DNA from 2 places in the Rhizobium sp. NZLR10 genome. Region 1 is predicted to be linked to the other one. Evidence: predicted binding sites of a transcription regulator. Region 1 holds the regulator's gene; the other holds the start of a gene.
The links. The regulator PhoB, encoded in region 1, activates phosphate uptake and scavenging genes when phosphate is short. The targets are predictions, from matches to a motif close to TGTCATNNANCTGTCAT.
Positions count from the first base shown of each region.

Region 2: HJB82_RS09370 (alpha-D-ribose 1-methylphosphonate 5-triphosphate diphosphatase) is a predicted target of PhoB. The motif match lies at 2,521-2,537, and genes of this name have one in related genera.

Region 1 is NZ_JABDWE010000032.1:11,346-18,967, reverse strand. Features, by position in the region: gene pstA (phosphate ABC transporter permease PstA) at 1-626, shown strand, start outside; gene pstB (phosphate ABC transporter ATP-binding protein PstB) at 642-1,457, shown strand; gene phoU (phosphate signaling complex protein PhoU) at 1,502-2,215, shown strand; gene phoB (phosphate regulon transcriptional regulator PhoB) at 2,348-3,031, shown strand; gene HJB82_RS30890 (GcrA family cell cycle regulator) at 3,209-3,742, opposite strand; gene HJB82_RS30885 (aspartate aminotransferase family protein) at 4,166-5,365, shown strand; gene argF (ornithine carbamoyltransferase) at 5,403-6,317, shown strand; gene HJB82_RS30875 (Hsp33 family molecular chaperone) at 6,406-7,398, shown strand; gene apaG (Co2+/Mg2+ efflux protein ApaG) at 7,545-7,622, opposite strand, start outside.
Region 2 is NZ_JABDWE010000005.1:9,775-17,396, forward strand. Features, by position in the region: gene HJB82_RS09355 (NUDIX domain-containing protein) at 1-382, shown strand, start outside; gene HJB82_RS09360 (NAD(P)/FAD-dependent oxidoreductase) at 450-1,748, opposite strand; gene HJB82_RS09365 (PadR family transcriptional regulator) at 1,753-2,373, opposite strand; gene HJB82_RS09370 (alpha-D-ribose 1-methylphosphonate 5-triphosphate diphosphatase) at 2,595-3,764, shown strand; gene HJB82_RS09375 (acyltransferase) at 4,128-5,222, shown strand; gene purN (phosphoribosylglycinamide formyltransferase) at 5,357-6,028, opposite strand; gene purM (phosphoribosylformylglycinamidine cyclo-ligase) at 6,025-7,098, opposite strand; gene HJB82_RS09390 (AI-2E family transporter) at 7,345-7,622, shown strand, end outside.

The sequences.
Region 1 (7,622 bases):
TGGTGCTCGCTCTGCCGATCGGCGTTGCCGCCTCGATCTATCTCGAGGAGTTTGCGCCGAAGAACAAGCTGACCGATCTGATCGAGGTCAACATCAACAACCTCGCCGCCGTGCCCTCGATCGTCTACGGTCTGCTCGGCCTTTCCGTCTTCATCAACTTCGTCGGCCTGCCGCGTTCGGCTTCGCTGGTTGGCGGCCTGGTGCTGACGTTGATGACCCTGCCGACGATCATCATTGCGACGCGCGCCGCACTGCGCGCCGTGCCGCCGTCGATCCGCGCTGCAGCCCTCGGCCTCGGCGCCTCGAAGATGCAGATGGTGTTCCACCATGTTCTGCCGCTCGCCATGCCCGGCATCCTCACCGGCACGATCATCGGCCTGGCGCATGCGCTCGGCGAAACCGCGCCGCTGCTGCTGATCGGCATGGTCGCCTTCGTCGCCAACGCGCCGACGACGCCGCTCGATCCCTCGACGGCTCTGCCCGTGCAGGTCTATATGTGGGCCAACGAGGCCGAACGTGCCTTCGTCGAGCGGACTTCGGGTGCCATCATCGTCCTGCTCCTGTTCCTGATCGTCATGAACATGGGCGCCATCCTCTTGCGTCGTCGCTTCGAGCGCCGCTGGTAAACGGAGTTACACATCATGAACATGTTGACGGAAGCTGCAGTTGAAAAAGCGCTGGATCAGAAGATGAGCAACGTCCCTTATAAGATGATCGGCAAGGATGTCTCGGTTTACTATGGCGAGAAGCGCGCGCTTTTCGATGTGAACCTGAACATCCGCGAAAACACCGTAACCGCGCTGATCGGCCCGTCCGGCTGCGGCAAGTCGACCTTCCTGCGGAGCCTAAACCGCATGAACGACACGATCGACGGCTGCCGGGTCACCGGCAAGATCACGCTTGATACCGACGATATCTATGATCCCGATATCGACGTCGTCGAACTTCGCGCCCGCGTCGGCATGGTCTTCCAGAAGCCGAACCCGTTCCCGAAGACGATCTATGAAAACGTCTCCTACGGCCCGCGCATCCATGGCCTTGCCAAGTCGAAGGCCGATCTCGACCAGATCGTCGAGACCAGCCTGCAGCGTGCCGGCCTCTGGAACGAGGTCAAGGACCGCGTGCATGAATCCGGCACCGGCCTGTCCGGCGGTCAGCAGCAGCGCCTCTGCATTGCCCGCGCCGTCGCCGTCAGCCCTGAAGTCATCCTGATGGACGAGCCCTGCTCGGCGCTCGACCCGATCGCCACCGCCAAGGTCGAGGAACTGATCCACGAACTGCGCGAGAACTACACGATCGTCATCGTCACCCACTCCATGCAGCAGGCCGCGCGCGTCTCGCAGCGCACCGCCATGTTCCACCTCGGCAATCTCGTCGAGGAGAACGACACCGACAAGATGTTCACCAATCCCGACGATCCGCGCACCCAGGACTACATCATGGGTCGCTTCGGTTGATTTTGGCGACACCAAGCCTTCCCGTTATTCGAGGATAAAGCCCCATGGCATCGACACATATTTTTTCTGCCTATGATGATGATCTGAAGTTCCTGTCCAGGCGGATTTCCGAAATGGGCGGCCTGGCCGAGCAGATGGTCAGCGAGGCCGTCCGGGCGCTCGTCAACGGCGATACCGCGCTGGCGCAGAAGGTCATCTCCGACGATGTGATCCTCGATCACGCCGAGCGAGAAATCGGCGACAAGGCGATCGTTACCATCGCCCGCCGTCAACCGATGGCCTCGGACCTGCGCGAAATCATGGGTTCGATCCGCATCGCCGCCGATCTCGAACGCGTCGGCGACCTCGGCAAGAACACCGCCAAGCGCGTCATCGCCGTGCAGAGCACCGGCGTTCCGCGCAAGCTCGCCCGCGGTCTCGAGCATCTGTCCGAGCTGGCGCTCGTCCAGCTCAAGGAAGTGCTCGACGTCTACACGACGCGCTCCGCCGACAAGGCCAATGCGATCCGTGAACGCGACAACGAGATCGACGCGATGTACACCTCGCTGTTCCGCGAGCTGCTGACCTACATGATGGAAGATCCGCGCAACATCACCAGCTGCACGCATCTGCTCTTCTGCGCCAAGAACATCGAGCGCATCGGCGACCACGCCACCAACATCGCCGAGACGATCTACTACATGGCGACCGGCGCACAGCCGGAAGGTGACCGTCCGAAAGACGACAGCGCCAACACCGTCGGCGCGGTCACGGAATAAAGCCCATACTAGCCGTTGCGTGCGCGCCCATCCGGGCGCGCAAAGAGGTCGCAGCCACCTTTCTGAATTTGCGCAGGATGCATTGCTTAAATCACCCCGGTTTAAGGAACATGCGCGAGGAGACCGACAGGCATGATCCCGAGAGTTGCAGTTGTTGAAGACGAGGAAGCCTTGAGCGTGCTTCTTCGCTACAATCTCGAAGCGGAAGGCTTCGAGGTCGATACTATCCTTCGTGGCGACGAAGCCGAAATCAGGCTTCAGGAGCGCACGCCCGACCTGCTCATCCTCGATTGGATGCTGCCCGGCGTCTCCGGCATCGAACTCTGCCGGCGCCTGCGCATGCGGCCGGAAACCGAACGTCTGCCGATCATCATGCTGACGGCGCGCGGCGAAGAGAGCGAGCGCGTCCGCGGACTGTCGACCGGGGCCGACGATTACGTCGTCAAGCCGTTCTCGACCCCGGAGCTCGTTGCCCGCGTCAAGGCGATGCTACGCCGCGCCCGTCCCGAGGTGCTGTCGACGGTGCTGAAATGCGGCGATATCGAACTCGACCGCGAAACCCATCGCGTCCATCGCAAAAGCCGCGAAGTCCGCCTCGGCCCCACCGAATTCCGCCTGCTGGAATTCCTGATGTCGTCGCCGAGCCGGGTCTTCTCCCGCTCGCAGCTTCTCGACGGCGTCTGGGGCCACGATATCTATGTCGACGAACGCACCGTCGACGTCCATGTCGGCCGCCTGCGCAAGGCGCTGAACTTCTCCAACATGCAAGACGTCATCCGCACCGTCCGCGGCGCCGGCTATTCGATGGAAGCCTGAGGGGTTTCCGATAAAGTCGAGCAAGCTCTGCCCCTCACCCTAACCCGACCGGGGTCGAGCCACTCGTCTCGACCCCGGTCGGTGCCGGCAGGCGGATGAGGGGCAGCCACACCCAACGTACTCACATAAAAAAACGGGCCTTCCAGCCCGTTTTTGCATGTCGACAATGTCACCCGTTCAGCTCGCCCGCGCTGCCGCCCGGCGGCGTTCGTTGACGGGCTGGTAGGCGAGTTTCTGGTGATAGCCGCAATAGGGTGAATTGTCGGGGGACTCGCAGCCGCAGAAGTGGAAGTCATCCTTCAGCGGATCGCCGACCGGCCACTTGCAAGTGCGTTCGGTCAGTTCCGTCAGGCCGAGGCGGCGGGAGATCGGCACGACCACGTTGCCTTTCGGCACGTATTCCATTTCCTCGACCGTTTCGATCTCGATCTCTTCCTTCAGCATCGTTGCGCCCTGCTGGCGGGTAACGGTGCGGGTGGTGATCCGAGAGGCGAAGTTCGGCGCGCGCGGCGCCGATGTATTGCGTTTCGGCGTTCGGGCCGTGGCGGCCGTGCCGCCGGCCTTGGCGCGGCCCGGAAGGCTCAGGCGGTGCACCTTGCCGATTACAGCGTTTCTGCTGACACCGCCAAGTTGCGCCGCGATCTGGCTGGCGCTCAGTCCTTCGGCCCAAAGCTTCTTGAGTTTCTCGACCCGCTCGTCTGTCCAGTTCATGCCCTGTCTCCACCTTCTGCGTTGGTGATGGCAGAATCCCTCACCGTTGCCTCGGAAGCTCCGAAACAAGAAACGCTTGATCAATTTTGGTGACTAGTTCCGCCGCATGCAGTCTAGTAATTGAACTTTAACCTAGTGTGAGCGTGACTCCGTGACAAGAGTCGCATGAATCCGGATGAATCGAATTCGGAGTTTTCCCCAACTTGCTGCCCCAGCGTGTCATTTCTGCAATAAAGCCTGTTGAAGGTCGAAAACACCGCTGTACAACCTTGCTGCATGCGCTAAGGGCGCAGTTTTGTTGACATTGCAGCGCGAAAAGGAAATAGTACCGCTGGCCGCCGCAAGGCGGCATTTTTAATTTTTCGGGCCTGGTTTTCTTAGCCGGAGTCCGTTGCTTGATAACTCTGATCGGGAGACCGCGCCATGGCTGAAGCCGCGCCGCTTTATGACACCTACTCTCGTGCCCCGCTGCGGTTCGAGCGAGGCGAGGGCGTGTGGCTGATCACCGAAAGCGGCGAACGTTATCTCGATTTCGGCGCCGGTGTTGCCGTCACCTCGGTCGGCCACGGCAATCCGCATGTGGTCGGCGCGCTGAAGGAGCAGGCCGACAAGGTCTGGCACCTCTCCAACATCTATGAGATCCCCGGCCAGGAGCGTTTGGCCAAACGGCTGACCGACGCCACCTTCGCCGACAAGGTGTTCTTCACCAATTCGGGTGCTGAAGCGCTCGAATGCGCGATCAAGACGGCGCGCCGTTATCAGTTTTCCAACGGCCATCCCGAGCGCTTCCATATCATCACCTTCGAGGGCGCCTTCCATGGGCGGACGCTCGCGACAATCGCCGCCGGTGGCCAGGAGAAATATCTCGAAGGCTTCGGCCCCAAGGCGCCGGGTTTCGATCAGGTGGCGTTCGGCGACATCGAAGCGGTCCGCGCCGCGATCACCGATGCGACGGCGGCAATCCTCATCGAGCCGGTGCAGGGCGAGGGCGGCGTGCGTCCTGCCACCCCCGAATTCATGAAGGCGCTTCGCCAGATTTGCGACGAAAACGGCCTGCTGTTGATCCTCGACGAGGTCCAGACCGGCGTTGGCCGCACCGGCAGGTTCTTTGCCCATGAATGGTCGGGCGTCACGCCCGACATCATGGCGGTTGCCAAGGGCATCGGCGGTGGTTTCCCGCTCGGCGCCTGCCTTGCTACTTCAGAGGCCGCCTCCGGCATGAAGGCCGGCACGCATGGCTCGACCTATGGCGGCAATCCGCTCGCCATGGCCGTCGGCAGCGCCGTGCTCGACATCATCCTCGCCGATGGCTTCCTCCAGCAGGTGCGCGACGTAGCACTCGTCTTCCGCCAGGGCCTCGCCTCGCTGAAGGATCGCTATCCCGATGTGATCGAGGATATCAGAGGCGAGGGGCTGTTGCTCGGCATCAAGGCTGCTATTCCCTCGGCCGAATTGCTGCAGGCGATCCGCGCCGCCCATCTGCTCGGCATACCCGCCGGCGATAACGTCATCCGCCTTCTTCCGCCCCTCGTCGTCACCGCCGAGGAAGCCCGAGAGGGCCTTGACCGCATCGAGCGCGCCGCCGAGAGCATTCGCGCCGCGAAGGTCAAGAAAACGGCTTGAAGAGATTGCCGCCTTCGGGCGCAGCACAGGTAAGAACATGGCTCCCAAACATTTCCTCGATCTTTCCGCGGTCACCTCAGCCGATCTCAGAACCATCATGAACGATGCGCTCGCCCGCAAGCAGGCCTTCAAGGCCGGCACGGGCGACAAGCCGCTCGCCGGCAAGATGCTGGCGATGATCTTCGAGAAGCCGTCGACGCGCACCCGCGTCTCCTTCGATGTCGGCATGCGCCAGCTCGGCGGCGAAACGCTGTTCCTGTCCGGCACCGAGATGCAGCTCGGCCGCGCCGAGACGATCGGCGACACCGCCAAGGTTCTGTCGCGTTATGTCGATGCGATCATGATCCGCACTACCGAGCATTCGCGCCTGGTGGAGCTTGCCGAACATGCGACCGTGCCTGTGATCAACGCGCTGACGGATGACACCCATCCCTGCCAGATCATGGCCGATATCATGACCTTCGAAGAGCATCGCGGCCCGATCAAGGGAAAGACCATCGCCTGGACCGGCGACGGCAACAATGTGCTGCATTCGCTGGTCGAAGGCGCCGCCCGCTTCGGCTATCGCATGAACATGGCGGTGCCCCTTGGCTCGGAGCCTAAGGATCACTATCTGAACTGGGCCCGCAATGAGGGCGCCGAAATCATGCTCTGCCATGATGCCGACCGTGCGGTCGAAGGCGTCGATTGCGTGGTGACCGATACCTGGGTCTCCATGAATCAGGAACATCGGGCCCGGGGTCACAATGTCTTTCAGCCTTACCAGGTCAACGCGGCCTTGATGGCGAAGGCCGGCAATGATGCATTGTTCATGCATTGCCTGCCCGCTCATCGCGGTGAGGAAGTGACGGACGACGTGATCGATGGTCCGCAATCCGTGGTCTTCGATGAAGCGGAAAACCGTCTTCATGCGCAGAAGTCGATTCTTGCTTGGTGCCTGGGCGCGATCTGAACCATAATCGGACGCCGCGTGCGAAAAACGCGTGGCCGCGCGAGCGAAGAGCACCCTGTCCTTTCGCTTGAAAACTAGGAGTGAATCCATGGCAGAAGCTGCAGCCGCCCTCGGCCAGTTCGATTTCGCCGGCGATGACCATGTCGTCCCCTTTCAGGTGGACGGGCTGGATGTGCGCGGCCGCGCCGTCCAGCTCGGCCCGATGCTCGACGCGATCCTCGAGCGCCATCATTATCCGGCCCCTGTCGCCCGGCTGCTCGCCGAAGTCGTCGTGCTGACGGTGCTGCTCGGCACCTCGCTGAAGTTTGACGGCAAGTTCACCGTGCAGACCAAGGGCGACGGCCCGGTCGATCTTCTCGTTGCCGATTTTTCGACGCCGGAAAATGTCCGTGCCTATGCCCGTTTCGACCAGGCGCTGCTCGACAAGGCCATTGAAGCTGGCGAAACCGAGCCGGAGCAATTGCTCGGCCACGGCGTGCTTGCCTTCACCATCGACCAGGGCAAGTTCGGCCAGCCCTACCAAGGTATTGTCGCGCTCGACGGCACCACGCTCGAGGACATTGCCGGCGTCTACTTCCGCCAGTCGGAGCAGATCCCGACGCGCGTGCGTCTGGCCGCGGCCGAACTCTTCGATCGCGACGATGAAGGCCAGCCACGCCATCGCTGGCGGGCAGGTGGCCTTGTCGCCCAGTTCCTGCCGGAAGCGCCGGAGCGCATGCGTCAACCGGATCTCCACGGCGGCGACGGCGACACCGGCAGCCGCCCGCATAGCGAGGACGATTCCTGGGCCGAAGCGCGTTCGCTGGTCGAGACCATCGATGCGGATGAACTCACCGATCCGCTGGTTGGCACCGAGCGGCTGCTGTTCCGCCTGTTCCACGAGCGCGGCGTGCGCGTCTACGAACCGCGCGCCGTCTTCGATCGCTGCAGCTGTTCGCGTGACAAGATCAAGGGCGTGCTGAAGGGCTTCTCTGCCGAGGAGATCGAGGCCAGCCAGGAAGATGGCGAGATCGCTGTCACCTGCGAATTCTGCTCGACCACCTATCGCTTCGAGCCGGTCGAACTTCAGCCGGCCGAATAGGCTCGGTTGGCCCCTGATATCTGCCCCTCACCCTAACCCTTGCCGGGGTCGAGCCACCGGTCTCGACCCCGGTCGGTGCCGGCAGGCGGATGAGGGGCCGGTGTCGGCAATCTATCAAGCGGGCAAAATGATTTCGGGCCGGCCTGTCAGTTGAGCACGCGCAACAACCCCGGTGAATCCAGCGAGAAGGCGGGAATGTCGACATCGAAGGTGTCGCCTTCGTC
Region 2 (7,622 bases), on a different contig from region 1:
GCTTGCCGTGCATCTGAACGGCGATCCGGCCTGGATGATCGAGGTGCCGGCCGGCCTTCTCGATGACGACCATCCCGAACAGGCGATCCGCCGCGAGGCGATGGAAGAAACCGGTTACCACCTGCGCGATGCGCGTTTCCTCTTCAAATGCTACCCGTCGCCGGGCGCGGTCACCGAAGTCGTCCACTTCTTCGTCTCCCTGATCGACATCGCCGACCGGGTCGCGGAAGGCGGCGGCCTGGACGAGGAGCACGAGGATATCGAGGTTCTCGAAGTCCCGCTCGACGAAGCCGCCGGAATGATCGAAGACGGCGAGATCTTCGACGCCAAGACGATCATGCTGCTGCAATGGGCCATGTTGAACAGGAATGATCTTCGATAGCGGATGCGGCGATCGAGGCCTCGTTCGCCAAATTGCCTGCGGGGCGATCCCATTACCCGCGATCGTCTTAGTTTTCGCCGCGAACTCGCATCATCTGCCGAAAGGCACGTCGCTTTAATACAGGTGTTGCGTTGATGATGCGCATGACGCCGCGCATGGCAGCGAGCTGGACTGTGCCGACAATCGGCCGATGAGCCGGATCGCTGGCATCCATATGCCTTTTCGATTCGAGTACTGCTTCGGTACTGTAGCGAAGCATTTCGGCTTCATAGGCGCGTATGGCTTCGACGAGCGGCTTTTGACCTCGGTCCGCCTCGACCAGCATATGCCCAAGCAGAGCGGCATCGCGAAGCGCCGTATTGGCGCCGGCGCCGCGTCCAGGTGTCATCGTATGGACGGCGTCACCGAGCAGTGTGACGTTCGAACTCGTCCAAGGTTTCAGCGGCACGGAAGTCCTGACCTTGACATCGTGGATGGTCGCGGGCTCCGTCATACGGATGAGCGCGCGCAAGTGCGGATGCCAGTCCCGAGCAAGCTCCAGGCCCAATTCTCTCAATTGCTCTCCGCTCAGGCCGGCCGTATCCCGCGGGCAATTCTGCCGAGCGCCCCAGATGCCCCAGCCGATACTGTCCTCGTCGAGCGCTTCGACGAAATCCGGCCAGCGAGCGGCAAAATCAGGGTTGCTGCGGCTGTCGGCGAACTCGAGCGAGTGAATAATCGCGCCGAACCCCATCGGCGCCATAATCATCGACATGCCTTTCAGCATCTTGTCCGACAGCAGAGCTTTCGCCTCGACCGTCATAGGAATTTTGCCCCCGAGCGACACGATCCCCGTGTCTTCCAGACGCGCTTCCGGCAAGTATTGCCTGCGCACAGCAGAGTTCGTGCCGTCAGCGCCGACCAAAACATCTCCCGTCGCCAGACTTCCATCCTGAAAGCAAGCGGTGACGGACCCGTCGGCGTTACGTCCGTACCCCTGAAGCGCTTTGCCGAAGGAGACGTTGTCTTCAAGCCCCCTGAGCAGAACCCGCCTCAGCGTCTTTCGAACGACGTTCTTTTCACCGTCAAGAGTATTCGCAGCCGCATCACCGATGTCGAAGCTCAGCACCTCACCAAGCTGTTCCGTCAACATGTTGAAATAGCATGGCGACCTGGCGCATGTGGTAAGATAGAGGTCGTAGAGTTCGTTGGGTATACAGGCCTTTAGCGCTCGGCTCCCAGCCGGGCTGATACCGACGCGATAGCCGCCGGTGTCGGCGTTCGGTGCGATGTCGCGCTCATACACCGCAATGCAAACGCCAGCCTGTTTAAGCAGATGAGCGAGTGCCAAACCGCCAGTCCCGGCGCCGATAATCAAAACCTTCATGGTGCTAGTCCTTGTCGAGCTTGGAGTGGGTGGAGAACTCGACGGCAATCTGCCTGAGCCACTCGTCTGTCCAGGTGATGCGCCCGGCGCGCAGGTCCCCGATGACGCCATTGACCCAAGACAACTCGGTCGCGTGAAGCGCTCGGAGATATTCCATCTCAAGTAGGAAGAGCCTTGGTACGGCCTGCGCCTCCCGCAGGAGCCCGTCGATCCGCCGAAGTTCCGACTCGATGGCTTTTGCCCGGTGCTCAAGCAGACCCAACACATCGTTCGGCGTCAGCAGAGCAAGAAATGATACGGCTGCGGGGAATTCCGGATATTCCCGCGTCAAGGTCGACAACATCTCGCGGATCCATGCCAGCGCAACGTCGCGGCCCTTTTCGGTGATCTCGTATACGGTCCGCTCGGGACGCTTGTCATCCCGGACTGTTTTCTGCTGGGCAATCAATGCCTCGCGCTCGAGCCGATGGATGGTTTGATAAAGGCTCGCCCTCTGCGTGACGTTGATCACTTCATCCTTGCCGCGCTCCTTGATGAGCCGCTGCATTCGGTAAGGATGCAGCGGCTCTTCCATGAGCATTGCAAGGACAGCGAGCGCGACTGGTGAGCGTTTGATTAAGGTCATAGTCATAGTATTACTAGTTAAGTTATAACTAGTCAACTGGCTGTTGGACAGGGTACTCGGTTGGATCGGTGACCGTGAATTCGTGGAGCGGCGCATCGGACCATTTCCAAAGCGCAAGTTTCCGCTTTAAGGTGAGTGTGCTCGAAATTTCATACGACTGTCACGAAGCGGTTCTATCCGCTGCGGTCTGTCAATCATCCGATGCGGTCAGGAGAAAGCCCATGTGGCTCAGCAATTTCACCCTCGTTCTCCCAAACGAGGTGGTGAGTGAAGGTTCCGTGCGTGTTGAGGACGGCGTCATTGCCGAGATCAGGCCGGAGCCGGTTGCCGGGGCGGCGATCGACGGCGGCGGCCGGCTGCTGATGCCGGGCTTCGTCGATCTGCACGGCGACATGATCGAGCGCGAGATCGCGCCGCGCCCGAACGCGACGATGCCGATCGATTTCGGCATTCATGAACTCGACAAGAAGCTTGCCGCCGCCGGTGTCACCACGGCCTTTGCCGCCGTCTCCTTCGCCACCGAAAGCGTCTATGGTCACGTCCGCTCGTTGGAGACGACCTCGGCGGTCATCGAAGGCATCAACCGCTTGCGCGACAATCTGCTGATCGATCACCGCGTTCACGCCCGCTACGAAATCACCAATGTCGGCGCCGCTCCGGCGCTCGAACGCCTGCTGAATGCCGACCAGATCGACATGGTTTCGCTGACCGACCACACGCCGGGCCAGGGCCAGTACAACAACCTGCAAAGCTACATCCTCAGCATTTCCGAGCGCCGCGCCGTCTCCGAGGAAATGGCAGCCGAGATCGTCGCCAAGCGCATCGCCATGCGCAACAATCCTGACATCGAGGCCAAGCTGAAGGAGATCGTCGCGCTGTCGCTGAAGCACAAGCTGTCGCTGGCCTCGCATGATGATGACAGCGTCGAAAAAGTCGCCGAGATGCACGACCTCGGCGTCACCATCAGCGAGTTTCCGGTGACGGCGCCCGCCGCAGAGGAGGCGCGCCGGCGCGGCCTCTGGACGCTGATGGGAGCGCCGAACGCGCTGCGCGGCCAGTCGATGTCGGGCAATCTCAGCGCCCTCGATGCCGCAAGGGCCGGTCTCCTCAGCGTCATCGCCGCCGACTATCACCCGGCCGCCTTCGTGCCGGGCATCTTCAAGCTCGCCGACATGGTGGAGGGTGGACTGCCGGCCGCCGTCGCCATGGCCACCGGCAATGCCGCCCGCTCCGCCGGCCTCCTGGATCGCGGCGAAATCGCCATCGGCCAGCGCGCCGATCTGGTCGTGGTTGAGCCAGGCGAGGTCCATCGCATCCGTGCGACGTTCCGCGCCGGCCGCTTCGTCTACAGCGACGGCACGCTGCATCCTATACATGCGCTGGCGGCATAGCTCAACTCCCTGCTGAGGTGCCTGGAACGTCTGCGAAGTCACGGTGCATCACTCGTCCAGTGAGCGCATAAATTTCACTTGCAATTGAAAATTCAATTTGTAATCTACGCTCGTCGACAACGGTTACCGCAATTGCAACTTCAGGGCGCTGGATTCCGTCCGGCGGGCCACTGGGCTGGGGAAATATGAATAGCTTTGGGACCGGCAAACGTTGAGTCCGAATGCCTCGATCGAGAGAGTCGACGCCGTCGACGATTCTGACTTGTCACACGGCATCACTATCCCAGCGCCAGCTGATGGGGATCTCGATATGATGAGCCAAGGTTTGGGTGAGCCATTGCCAAGTCCCGGTCGGACTGCACGATGGTGGCTCAGCGTACCATACGGTTTGGTGATGCGAGTCTCGCTAGCAAGGCTCGCAAATTGAAGAACTACTTTTTCTTTCTGGATGAACTTCGGGGGGTAGCTGCGCTATCCGTGGTTCTCTTGCATGCCAGCCAGGCTTTCGGATTCGGCCTTAATTCCCACGCCTCTCTGGCCGTGGATTTCTTTTTTTGCCTTAGCGGCTTCGTTCTCGCTCATAGGTACGATCAAAAATTAAAGTCGGGCGTTCTGCGGAGCAGTGCATTCTTCCTGAAGCGTCTATTGCGCCTTTACCCCTTGATCGTGGCTGGTGTCGGCTTGGGCGTTGTCGCGTCGCTATTTACTTCAACACCGAGTATCCCACTCGCCGACGTCCCGATTCTGGCTCTAGGTGCACTACTCCTATTGCCGTTAGGGCTTCTGGCGGGGCAAGAGGCGTTCGCGATCAACAACCCACTTTGGTCGCTCTGTTTTGAGATGTTCGCCAGCGGGGTGTACGGATCAGCCGCTCGCCGGAGAATTCGTTTCCAGCATGAGGCAGCGGCGCTCATATTATTGGCAGCAGCGCTTTTCCTGGTCGTCACCATCGAAGGTTCTATTGGTCCGGTCGGCTTTGCCAGCTGGCAAGCGTTCCTTGAAGGGTTTGTCAGGGTCGGCTTTTCGTTCCTTGGTGGTGTTCTGATTTTTCGCTGGAAAATCAGTCGTCTTGTCGGAACGGTTCCACCTCAGATCCCGCTTTTCATCCTGATAGGGGTTTTATTTTTCCCCTTTGCTGTCTCCAAAAACATGTACGATTTCTTCTGTATCGCTATCATAATTCCGATCGTGGTCGTGCTAGCGGTTGCAGTTCCGCTGAACAAGGAGCGGCCGTTAGCGGCATATCTGGGACGGTTGTCCTATCCGCTCTATATTGTTCATCAGCCCATCATTCGACTCGGCGCTGAGTTCCAAAACCTTGGCGACGGAAGTGTGCCATTGCCGATTGCGGTAAGCGGCACCCTCTTAGCTGCCGTTGGGGCGGCACATTTTCTATCCACCCGTTTCGATGAACCGATTCGCGCCTACATCGGTCGGAAATTTTCGACAGAGATATAAGTGACGCCTTTGAATAGGAAGTTGACGGCGGTCGCCCTCAGCATCGTCGTCCTGCTTGGCAGTGTAGCGGCAGGTCTCGCCGCCGCGACACATCCTTCGGCGCCGTCATTGCCTCTGGAACGGTCGTTGTTGCCCTAAGCGCGGTCGCCGATCAGCGAAATCAGTTGGGCCTGGGGCGCAGCGGCCGAAGCTTCGGCGCCGACGGCCTTGCCGCCTTCCATCGTCACGCGGCCTTCGGCAAAGAGCCGCAGCCCTTGCGGATAGATCTGGTGTTCGATGGTGAGCACGCGCGCGGCAAGGCTTTCGGCCGTGTCGCCTGTGAGAATCGGGACGGCGGCCTGGCCGATCACCGGCCCTTCGTCCATGCCTTCGGTGACGAAATGCACCGTGCAGCCGGCGATCCGCATGCCGGCGTCGATCGCCCGCTGATGTGTATGCAGGCCCGGAAACAGCGGCAGCAGGGAAGGGTGGATGTTGAGCATCCGGCCTTCATAACGCTGGATGAAGGTAGGCGTCAGCAGCCGCATGTAGCCTGCCAAGCAGAGAATGTCGGGGGACAGCGTGTCGAGCGCGGCAAAGATCGCCGCCTCGTGCGCTTCCTTGCTGGCATAATCCTTGCGGGGAAAGGCGAAGGTGGCGATACCCTCGGCTGCCGCCTTGGCGAGCCCGCCGGCATCGGCCTTGTCGGAGATCACGCCGACGATTTCTGCGGGGTAGTCGGCGGCCTTCGCCGCCGCAATCAGCGCCATCATGTTCGAGCCGCCGCCGGATATGAAGACGACGGCGCGTTTGCGCGGCGAACTCATATGGCAAGCGTGCCCTTATAGACCGTGCCGGCAGAACCCTCATCGCGGGCGATCATGCGCCCAAGCGTGACGACGGTCTCGCCCTCGGCTTCGAGTGCGGCGGAAACGGCCGCGACATTCTCGGCGGCGACGACGGCGATCATGCCGACGCCGCAGTTGAAGGTGCGCAGCATTTCATTCGCTTCGACGCCGCCGGTCTTGGCGAGCCACGAAAACACCTTGGGAACCCTGACGGCGGCAAGATCGATCTCGGCCGCCAAATGCTTCGGCAGCACGCGCGGAATATTTTCCGGGAAGCCGCCGCCGGTGATGTGCGCCAGCGCTTTGATGGCGTCGGTCTCGCGGATCACCTTCAGAAGCGGCTTCACATAGATGCGGGTCGGCTCAAGCAGGGCCTCGCCGAGCTTCTTGCCGTCGGCGAACGGCGCCGGCGCATCCCAGTCGAGACCGGACAGTTCGACGATCTTTCGCACCAGCGAGAAGCCATTCGAATGGACGCCGGAGGAGGCAAGCCCGAGGATCACGTCGCCCTCGGCGATATCGCCGGAGGGGAGCAGCTTGCCGCGTTCGGCAGCACCGACGGCGAAACCGGCGAGATCGTAGTCGCCGGAGGAATACATGCCGGGCATTTCGGCGGTCTCGCCGCCGATCAGCGCGCAGCCGGCCTGCCGGCAGCCGGCGGCAATGCCGCCGACGATGGCCGCGCCCTGGTCGGGGTCGAGCTTGCCGGTGGCGAAATAATCGAGGAAGAATAGCGGCTCGGCGCCCTGCACGACGAGATCGTTGACGCACATGGCGACGAGGTCGATGCCGACGGTGTCGTGGTAATCGGCATCGATGGCGATCTTCAGCTTTGTGCCGACGCCGTCATTGGCGGCGACCAGAACCGGGTCGGTAAAGCCGGCGGCCTTGAGGTCGAACAGCCCGCCGAAGCCGCCGATCTCGCCGTCGGCGCCGGGGCGGCGCGTCGAGCGCACCGCCGGCTTGATCTTCTCGACGAGGAGGTTGCCGGCATCGATGTCGACGCCCGCATCGCTGTATGTCAGGCCGTTTTTCCCAGACTGGCTCATGCTGGTCTCCGATGGCTATTTCTGGCGGCAGACGCGCCGCGTCATCTGCCGGTCGCAATTGCATGACAGGGGCCTTTATGCAAGCGCCGCATGGCAAAAGCCCCCAATTTCCCGCGTCTTCCCCGAGCCTTTTCGGGATTTGGCGCGGCAGGGTTGACCATCTTTGCGCCTGCATCCTATGTGCTGAATGGCCGCTTCGGTTCGGATGCGGCTTTTGGTCGGCGGCGAGCGAACAGCGGGGAAGCGATGCCACAGCAAGTCAGCGGCAACAGTCTCAAGCGTCAGATATTCTTCTGGCTGGCAGTGCTCGTCTTCTTCATCGTCTTTCTCTATGTCTTCAGCTCGATCCTGCTGCCTTTCATCGCCGGCATGGCGATCGCCTATTTCCTCGATCCGGTGGCCGATCGGCTGGAGCGTCTGGGCCTGAGCCGCATGATGGCGACGGTCGGCATCCTCATCTCTTTCGTCATTATCTTTGCGCTGGCGCTGATGATCCTCATTCCCGTGCTCGTCAGCCAGTTCAA